One region of the Streptomyces sp. NPDC050743 genome, then DNA from elsewhere that is predicted to be linked to it. Evidence: riboswitches for the same ligand, from Rfam matches in the RefSeq annotation. Region 1 holds a riboswitch; each other region holds the start of a gene.
What was found. A riboswitch is a leader RNA that binds a small molecule or an ion and turns the genes downstream of it on or off. The one in region 1 is predicted to bind cyclic di-AMP.
Positions count from the first base shown of each region.

Region 1 (3,252 bases):
CCCGGAAAAACGCAGGCGGTGCACGGCCGTCGCACGCTCGGTGTGCAGCGCCGTGAGCGCCCGCGCACGCTCGCCGTCGCCGCGCGCCACCGCGTCGACGATGGCGCCGTGTTCCGCCCAGTAGTCCACCGGGCTCGGCGGCGCCTCCACCGCGTACATCCAGGCGATCTTGTGCCGCAGCTGGATGAGCATCGCGGTCAGCGAGGGGCTGCCGCAGGCCTGGGCGAGCGTCTCGTGGAACCAGCCGCCCAGCGAGCGCAGATCCTCGCTGTGTCCCCGCCTGGCCCGCTCCTGGCCCAGCCTGACCAGGCCGCGCAGCACCTTCAGATGGGCCTCGGTGCGCCGCTGGGCGGCCCGGGCGGCCCCGAGCGGCTCCATCAGCAGGCGCATCTCCAGCAGGTCGGCGGCCTCCTGCTCGGTCGGCTCGGCCACGCACGCGCCCGCGTGCCGGCGGGTCACCACGAAGCCCTCGGCCTCCAGGGTGCGCAGGGCCTCGCGGACGGGGACGCGCGAGACGCCGTAGCGGCGGGCGAGGACTTCCTCGGTCAGCCGGCCGCCGCGCTCGTAGACACCCGCGACGATGTCGTCCCGGATGGCCGTGCACACCGAGTGCGCCGGAATACGCATGACCGACCTCCGCCTTAATCCCCGTGAAACGTCGACGATGGACGCGTGTTCCGTGACTCTATTCCAATGAGCCGGAATTTCCGACGGCGGGTCGGAATCCATGGATATTTTTTGGTCAGCGGGCCGGGGCGCGGCCGTGAAAGAACGACGAAAGCCCCGGCTCGGTGAGCCGGGGCTTCGCATGCCGCGCGAGGGGGCGTCAGACGTTCACGCCGTGCTTGCGGAGGTAGGCGACGGGGTCGACGTCCGAGCCGTAGTCGGGGGTCGTACGGGCCTCGAAGTGCAGGTGCGGGCCGGTGGTGTTGCCGGTCGCGCCGGACAGGCCGATCTGCAGGCCCGGGGTGACCCGCTGGCCCACCGAGACGCCGATGGACGACAGGTGGCCGTACTGGGTGTACATGCCGTCGGCCATCCTGATCACGATCTGGTTGCCGTACGCGCCGCCCCAGCCGGTGGAGACGACGGTGCCGGCGCCGACCGCGTGCACGGGGGTGCCGCTCGCCGCGTGGAAGTCGATGCCGGTGTGCGAGCCAGAGGACCACAGGGAGCTGCTGGCCCGGTAGCCGGTGGAGACGTAGGAGTTCGCGATCGGGGCGACGAAGGTGTTCATCAGGCGCTTGCGCTCGGCCTCCCGGGCGGCGCGGGCCCTGGCCTCGCGCTCCTCCTTCGCCTTCTTGGCGGCGGCCTCCTCGGCCGCCTTCTGCTCGGCGGCCTGCCGCTGCGCGGTGGCCTGCGCGTCGATGTGCTCGGCCACGTCGTCGCTCAGGGTGAGGACCGGTGTGAGGCCGGTCTGCTCCACGGTGTTCTCGGCGGCGAGTGCCGGGGAGGCGGCGAGGGTGCCGATGACACCGGTGGTGGTGAGGGCCGCGATGCCCGCCGCCTGAGCGGTGGTGCGCTTGACCCGGCCGGGCTTGCGGTGCTTCCCGGTGGCGCACATGAACGCCATGGAGTGGCTGGTCCTTTCCTTCCCTCTCGCCTACCGGGTTAGCTGACGGGTTCGGAGCAGGAAGGTCTCCTACGGGCCCCTCGCGACTCGCGCGGGCGCCCGATTCACCCCAGGGACTGCGTGGGTCCCCGGCTCCCCTGGCTCGCGCCGTACGGGGACTCGGCGATGACTGTCCGGTGCCGCGGGTGCGGCGCACTGCCTACCGACGAACAGCCTGGGCGACGCTACGTAAGCCTGCTTTCGAACCCCAAACCGATCCGGGCTTTTGTAGCGCATCCCACAGGGCAGACAGGCAACCTCCGCCTCAAATCGGGCATCTGGGGTAGGGCTGGGAAACGGCAGGGGCCCTGACGGTCCGTAGACCGTCAGGGCCCCACGCGCGCGTGCGGCCTCCCGGGCGCACCCGGCCGCTGCGACGGCGCGCTCTACTCGGCCGCCACCACGGTCACTTCACCGATGCCGAGCGCCTCCACCGGCGCCTTGATCTGGGAGGCGTCACCGACGAGGACGGTCACCAGGCGGTCCACCGGGAAGGCGTTCACGACGGCCGCCGTGGCCTCCACCGTGCCCGTCGCGGCCAGCTGCTGATACAGCGTCGCCTGGAAGTCGTCGGGCAGGTGCTGCTCGACCTGGTCGGCCAGCGTGCTCGCCACGGCCGCCGCGGTCTCGTACTTCAGCGGCGCCACCCCGACGAGGTTCTGCACGGCCACGTCCCGCTCGGCGTCGGTCAGGCCGTCCGCCGCGAGGGTGCGCAGCACCTTCCACAGGTCCTCCAGCGCCGGACCGGTGTTGGGGGTGTCCACGGAACCGCTGATGGCGAGCATCGACGCGCCCGTGCCGTCCGGCGCGGACCTGAGGACCTGGCCGAACGCGCGCACACCGTAGGTGTAGCCCTTCTCCTCGCGCAGGACCCGGTCCAGGCGGGAGGTGAGCGTGCCGCCGAGGCAGTAGGTGCCGAGCACCTGGGCGGGCCACACGCGGTCGTGCCGGTCGGGGCCGACGCGGCCGATGAGCAGCTGCGTCTGCACGGCGCCGGGCCGGTCCACGATGACCACGCGCCCGGTGTCGTCGGCGGTCACCGGCGGCACGGGCCGCGGCTCGCCCGCGGTGCCGGTCCAGGCGCCCAGCGTGTCGCCGAGCAGCGCGTCCAGGTCGACGCCGGTGAGGTCGCCGACCACGACCGCGGTGGCCGTGGCGGGGCGTACATGCCGGCCGTAGAAGGCGCGTACGGCGTCGGCGTCGATCTTCTCGACCGTCTCCTCGGTGCCCTGGCGGGGGCGCGACATGCGCGAGACCAGCGGGAACAGCTCCTTGGAGAGCTCCTTGGCGGCCCGGCGGGAAGGGTTGGCCAGCTCGTGCGGGATCTCGTCCAGGCGGTTGCGGACCAGCCGCTCCACCTCGCTGTCGGCGAAGGCGGGCGCGCGCAGCGCGTCGGCGAGCAGGCCGAGGCCCTTGGCCAGGCGGGAGGCCGGGACCTCCAGGCTGAGCCGCACGCCGGGGTGGTCGGCGTGCGAGTCCAGTGTGGCGCCCGCGCGCTCCAGCTCGGCTGCGAACTCCTCGGCGGAGTGCTTGTCGGTGCCCTCGGAGAAGGCCCGCGCCATGATCGTGGCGACGCCGTCCAGGCCGGCCGGCTCGGCGTCCAGGGGCGCGTCCAGCAGCACCTCGACGGCGACGACCTG
Region 1 covers NZ_JBITGJ010000010.1:124,939-128,190, reverse strand. Annotated here, with positions in the region: gene ACIBJF_RS13820 (GntR family transcriptional regulator) at 1-627, opposite strand, end outside; gene ACIBJF_RS13815 (M23 family metallopeptidase) at 827-1,573, opposite strand; cyclic di-AMP (ydaO/yuaA leader) riboswitch at 1,586-1,748, opposite strand; gene ACIBJF_RS13810 (M16 family metallopeptidase) at 1,999-3,252, opposite strand, start outside.

Region 2 (3,252 bases), on a different contig from region 1:
CGGTCGCTCGCCGCACTCGCGCGGGTGGCGCGGGCCGGCGCCCGGCACCTGGTGGTGACGGGCCGCCCGGCCCCGCGGGTACGGCAGCTCCTCGCGCACCTCGGCTGCACGGGGCTCGCGGTGTGCGGGCAGGGCGCACAGGTCTACGACGCCGGGACCGGCCGCCTGCTGTGGTCGGTCCGGCTGGACCGGGAGCTGGCCGAGACCGCGCTCGGCAAGATCGAGGCCGAGGTGGGGCAGGTGCACGCGGCCGTGGACCAGGACGGGGTCGACGGGCGCACGCTCATCGAGCCCGGCTACCGGATGCCGCACCCGACCCTGCCCGTGGTGCGGGTCGACCGGCGCGACGATCTGTGGTGCGCGCCCATCAGCAAGGTGCTGCTGCGCCATGCCGAGCTGTCCGACGACGAGTTGGCGGACACGGCGCGCGGGGTGGTGGGCGACCTGGCGACGGTCACCATGTCCGGGCCGGGGACCGTGGAGCTCCAGCCGTCGGGGGTGACCAAGGCGACCGGTCTCGCGCTGGCCGCCGAGCGGCTCGGGATCGCGGCGGAGGCGGCGCTGGCGTTCGGTGACATGCCCAACGACATCCCGATGTTCGACTGGGCGGGGCGCGGGGTCGCCATGGCCGGCGCGCATCCCGAACTGAAGGCGGTGGCCGACGAGATCACCCTGTCGAACGAGGACGACGGCGTCGCCGTCGTCCTCGAAAGACTGTTCCCGACCGACTGACCGGCACATCAGTACACGGCCGCCCCGGAAGGAGCGACGGCCGCCCGGTGTGCCCCTCCGTCAGGTGAGGGCACACCGGGCGGCCGCTGCCGTGCCGGTCGGCGGGACCGTCAGTACGCGCTGTACACGTTGTCGATCGAGCCGTACCGGGCGGCTGCGTAGTTGCAGGCCGCGGTGATGTTGGCAACCGGGTCGTAGGGGTCGAAGGAGGTGCCGGCCACGTCGTACGCCTTGAAGGTCGGGTCGATCACCTGGAGCAGCCCCTTGGACGGGATGCCCTTGGCCGCGTTGGAGTCCCAGAGGTTGATGGCCTTCGGGTTGCCGGAGTACTCCCGGATGATGTTGCGGTAGATGCCGTGGTAAGTGCCCGGAATGCCCTTCTGGGCCATGATCGCGAGAGACTCGCGGATCCAGCCGTCGAGGTTGTTCGGGTACGCGGTGGCGGTGGAGGCAGCCTTGGAGGTCGTGCCGGTGGCCGCGGAGGCGCTGGTGGCGCCGATGAGCGAGAGGGTGAGGACGGCGGCGCCGGTGCCGGCGACCGTGAGGGCGCGGACCAGGCGGTTGTTGCGCGGGCGGCGGTGCTTGGCGGCAGCAGACATGGGAAAGTCCTCTCCGTCGCCTGCGAGGTGAGCTGTCGGGTTCGGGCGGGGAGGTGCCCGGCCGCGCCTTCCCGAGAAGGCATGGCTTCACCCCGAGCCGTTCCGGTGCGACGTGTGCCGACCGGCCCGGCGACTTACCTGGGTCCCCCGCTCCTGCCGTACGAATGAGTTCGTCGATGGGTCACGCGGGCGGCGGCAGGACTCAGCGTCCGCCCGACGGCCCGGAACGTATGCGAGAGCACATGTCGGGAACAAGAAGCGGATGCACACTACGTACTATTTGACCTTGATCTGTGGCATATAGGGTACTTGATCCTTTGCAGTTGCCAACCCTCAACTCGCCGACGCGGCAAGGGTGGAGGTGGCCTGACGGGCTCCTGGGGGCCGCAGGTCCAGCGTGACCCAATTCACGAAATAACAAAGTATTTCAAATCGGACATGAGGGGTTCGGGTGGATCGGGTGGGTGATGGAACCCGTGGCGGAGCCTGTCGCGGAACCCGTGACGAGCCGTCTGTCGTTGTCTTGGGCGTAGGCATTACTCCGCTCGCCCCCTCGGCTCGCGACAAAGCGTTCGGGTTCCTGTTAAGTCGATAAATGTCCGCTCTTATCACTTGATCAAAAACATACCGGTCGTGATCCGATACCACCCAGGCTGGACCGGTGGGCGCTATCGGTGATCGAAACAGGACCGGATACGCTGAGTTGAGTGATGGCAGCGACCTATCGACAAACCGTGTAATCGCCAGCAGACACCAGCAGACAGGAGACCCCTCGTGACCGTCGTCGGGCCGTTCGGGCTGAGCGTGCGGGACCAGGCTCTGGAAGCCGATGTCCAGGCCGGATTGGCGGCTGTCGAGGAAGGCTTGCTCGAGGCCACCAAGAGCGAGGTCCCGTTCATCACGGAGGCCGCGCAGCACCTCGTACGAGCCGGCGGGAAGCGGTTCAGGCCGCTGCTCGTGATGCTCGCGGCCCAGTTCGGCGACCCCTACGCGCCGGGCGTCGTGCCCTCGGCCGTGGTCGTGGAGCTGACCCACCTGGCCACGCTGTACCACGACGACGTCATGGACGAGGCGGCCGTACGGCGCGGCGTGGACAGCGCCAACACCCGCTGGGGCAACTCGGTCGCGGTCCTCACCGGCGACTTCCTCTTCGCCCGCGCCTCCCAGATCCTCGCCGACCTCGGCCCCGAGGCGGTCCGGGTGCAGGCCCTGGCCTTCGAGCGGCTGGTCACGGGTCAGATCCTGGAGACCGCCGGCCCCTCCGACGGCCGCGACCCGGTCGAGCACTACCTGGACGTGCTCGGCGGCAAGACGGGCTCGCTGGTGGCGGTGTCGTGCCGGTTCGGCGCGATGATGTCCGGCGCCGACGAGACGGTCGTCGACGTGCTCACCCAGTACGGCGAGCGGCTCGGGGTCGCCTTCCAGCTCGCCGACGACGTCCTGGACATCGCCTCCGACTCGCACGAGTCCGGCAAGACCCCGGGCACCGACCTGCGCGAGGGCATCCCGACGCTGCCCGTGCTCCGGCTGCGCGAGCGCGCCGCCCGCCTCGGCCTGGCCGAGGACATTGCGCTGTGCGAGCTGCTCGACTCCGACCTCAGCGACGACGCCCGGCACGCCGAGGCGCTGGCCGCGCTGCGCGGCCACCCCGCGCTGGAGCAGGCCCGCCGGGACACCATCCGGTACGCGGAGGAGGCCCGCGCCGCGCTGGCGCCGCTGCGGGAGTGCGACGCCAAGGCCGCGCTGATGCAGCTGTGCGACGCGGTGGTCCACCGCGCCGGCTGACCCGGCCGCCTGCCCCACCACGCCCCGCCCAGCCTCCGGCGGCCACCATGGCACGCTTACGGCTGTCCGCCGCGCCGGTTGCACGTCTTCGGCCGTACGTCGCGCCATGCTGCCGACGCCGTGTGCCTCGCCGCGT
Region 2 covers NZ_JBITGJ010000018.1:30,533-33,784, reverse strand. Annotated here, with positions in the region: gene ACIBJF_RS19475 (HAD family hydrolase) at 1-732, shown strand, start outside; gene ACIBJF_RS19470 (transglycosylase SLT domain-containing protein) at 843-1,331, opposite strand; cyclic di-AMP (ydaO/yuaA leader) riboswitch at 1,336-1,517, opposite strand; gene ACIBJF_RS19465 (polyprenyl synthetase family protein) at 2,106-3,116, shown strand.
Region 2: linked by a shared signal. The riboswitch ahead of ACIBJF_RS19470 (transglycosylase SLT domain-containing protein) and the one ahead of ACIBJF_RS13815 (M23 family metallopeptidase) in region 1 are both predicted to bind cyclic di-AMP.

Region 3 (3,252 bases), on a different contig from region 1:
AGGCCGAGGGCCTGACCCGCGCGCAGCGCCACGCGTGTGTGCCCCTCGGGTGAGAGGTGCAGACGGTCGTTGTCCCACGCCCTGCGGTCCTGCACGGACTTCAGGGACCACAGGTCGAGCACCGGGCAGCCGTACCGGTCCGCGATGGCGCGGACGTGCCCGTTGTACGTGGCGATCTTGCCGCGCAGATGCTTGAGCACGGGGACGCCACGGGTGTCGAAGCCGGTCGTCACCATGACCGTGCCGGCCACCTCGGTCAGCCGGGCCACGGCCCGTTCGAAGCGCTCGGCCACCTCGTCCGGGTCGGTGCCGGGCCGGATGATGTCGTTGCCGCCCGCGCAGAAGGAGACCAGGTCCGGGGCCAGTTCCACAGCCTTGGGGAGCTGGTCCTGCACGATCTGGTCGAGCAGTTTCCCGCGGACCGCGAGATTGGTGTACTGGAAGTCGCCCTCGGGCTGCCGGTCGGCGAGCAATACCGCGAACCGGTCGGCCCAGCCCACGAACGCCCCGTCGGGCCCCGGGTCGCCGACGCCCTCGGTGAAGCTGTCCCCCACCGCCACGTACGACCCGATCACTGATCTGTTGTCACTCTTCGAATCGTCTGCCACGTCGGACCATGATTCACCTTCATATGTGACTTACGCGACCGTAAGGAGGGGTTGACGAACGGTGAGATGTGACACCCTTAAATAATTTGCCAATCCAGGAATAGGGCCGGACGGTACGCCGAAGGCCGGACCCGGGGGGTGTGGGTCCGGCCTTCGGCGGCGTGTCGGGAAGGTGGTCCGGGTGCTCGGGCGTCAGACGACCGGGACGCCGTGCGCGCGGAGGTAGGCGACCGGGTCGATGTCCGAGCCGTAGTTCGGCGTGGTGCGGATCTCGAAGTGCAGGTGCGGGCCGGTGACGTTGCCGGTGGCGCCGGACAGGCCGATCTGCCGGCCCGTGGTCACGGTCTGCCCGGCCGTGACGGAGAGCTGGGACAGGTGGCCGTACTGCGCGTAGTGGCCGTCGTTCAGCCTGATGACGACCTGGTTGCCGTAGGCGCCGCCCCAGCCGGCGGAGACGACCATGCCCGCGCCGACGGACTTGACCGGGGTGCCGGTCGGTACGACGAAGTCGACTCCGGTGTGGTGGCCGCTGGACCACATGCCGTCGGCCACGTGGTAGCCGGTGCCGACGGTCGCGCCGGTCACCGGGAGGGTGAAGCCGGCGGCGGTGGTCGTGGCGGCGGCTCCGGTGGACTCGGGCGCCGGGGCCGCCTGGGGCGCGGCGGACCGGGTCTTGGCCGACGACCGGCTCGGGGCGGCGGGCTCGGTGCGGGTCTGTACGGCTTGCGTGCCGAGCGCGAGCTTCAGGCCCGGGTGGATCAGCGAGGGGTCGTCGCCGACGGCCTCGCGGTTGTCGTCGTAGAGGCGGTGCCAGCCGCCGGCGACATGCTGCGCGCCGGCGATCGTCGAAAGGCAGTCACCGGATCGCACCGTGTAGGTGCGCACGGGCGGATTCGTCTGCGCGACGGTCTTCTTCGCCGGGGACTGAAGGGCCCGCACCGACTTTGCGGAAATGCCCTGCGTGGTGGTCGCGGCGTGCGCTCCCGTGGTTCCGATGAGCGGGAGGGCCAGAGCGGCGCCACCGGTTCCGGCAACGGCGATCGACCGGGAGAGACGCGGGGTCTTGGGACGTCGGTGCTTACCCTTCGCGGGCATGGCGCATTTCCTCTCCGACGCCTGCGAGGTCAGCTGTCGGGTTCGGGCTGGAGCGGCCCGGCCGCCGTGGCGGCTTCACCCCGACCCTGTCGCGGAGACCGGACAGGCGGTCGTACCTGGTGGGTCCCCCGCTCCTGCCGAACGCGGGTCAACTGTGGAACTCGGCAGGACTCGGCGTTCCGTCCGGAGTGGTGGGGAACGTAAGCGAGCGGGACGCACGGAAACAAGCGGCGGTTCCCGGCATTCACCGTCCCGGAGATCGAATGCGGGAATTCACGGTCACCCTCCGTGAATTCCCGCATCCCAGGGTCTTTCAATTCCCCTTTTCAGCATGGGAATTACGTGGACATGACGCGCGACTCACGGTCACGGATATGAAGCTCCTCACGCATGGTCCGGCTACGAACCCTTATTCCTGAGCGAGTTGGAACGAAGGCGCCAATCCGGGCAGAAAGCTCAGATGCGGCGCAGTCGGAGGACCGTCGCATCCAGGTCGCCCTTGAGCCCGGTACGCAGCCCGTGGTGCAGCAGGACGGCACCGCGGTGCACTTCCCCCGTTTCGCGGCACTCGTACGACGCCGTGGGGTCGAGCCCGCGCAGGCGCAGCGCCGGCACCGGCTCGCCGTAGCTCTGCGCCTGGAGCCAGGCGAGGACCACCGTCTCCTCCCCCAGGACGTACTGGACGGCGCTCAGACCGCCGGCCGGGGGGCGCAGCCGGTACTGCTCGCCCTGCTGGACGACCGGACGGATCTCCTTGTAGAGGTCGACCCACCGCCGGGCCTCGGCCAGCTCCTGGTCGGTCCACTCGGTGAGGTCGCCGCCGACCCCGAGGACGCCCGCCATGGCGCTGACGAACCGGAAGCGCAGGGAGCTGACCCGGCCGTTGAGCTGGGTGTTCGGGCTGTCGGTGACCCAGGCGGCCATGACCCGGGCGGGGTGGATCTGGCTGAAGCCGTGCTGGATGGCGAGCCGGTCGAGCGGGTCGGTGTTGTCGGAGGTCCACACCTGGTCGGTGCGGCTCATGACACCGAGGTCGATCCGGCCGCCGCCGCCCGAGCAGGACTCGAAGGCGACCCGCGGGTGGGCCGCGCGCAGCCGGTCCAGCAGGGCGTAGAAGGCGCGGACGTGGTCCACCCACAGGCGCTGCGGGTACGGCTCCCCGGGCCAGCCCGCGTCGGTGAAGCAGCGGTTGAAGTCCCACTTCACATAGTCGATCGGCGCGCTGGAGAGCAGGGTGTCCAGCTGCTCCCAGAGGTACTCCTGGACGTCCTCGCGGGCGAGGTTGAGGACGAGCTGGTTGCGCAGTTCCGTCCGCTTCCGTCCCGGCTGGTACTGCACCCAGTCGGGGTGGGCGCGGTACAGGTCGCTGTCCGGGTTGACCATCTCGGGCTCGACCCAGATGCCGAACTGCATGCCGAGGCCGTGCACCTGGTCGGCGAGGGGCTTCAGCCCGTGCGGGAAGCGGTCGGGGTTGGGGGTCCAGTCGCCGAGGCCCGCGCGGTCGCTGGTGCGGGCGCCGAACCAGCCGTCGTCCACGACGAACAGCTCG
Region 3 covers NZ_JBITGJ010000056.1:53,753-57,004, reverse strand. Annotated here, with positions in the region: gene ACIBJF_RS35990 (SGNH/GDSL hydrolase family protein) at 1-575, opposite strand, end outside; gene ACIBJF_RS35985 (peptidoglycan DD-metalloendopeptidase family protein) at 801-1,703, opposite strand; cyclic di-AMP (ydaO/yuaA leader) riboswitch at 1,707-1,890, opposite strand; gene ACIBJF_RS35980 (alpha-galactosidase) at 2,160-3,252, opposite strand, start outside.
Region 3: linked by a shared signal. The riboswitch ahead of ACIBJF_RS35985 (peptidoglycan DD-metalloendopeptidase family protein) and the one ahead of ACIBJF_RS13815 (M23 family metallopeptidase) in region 1 are both predicted to bind cyclic di-AMP.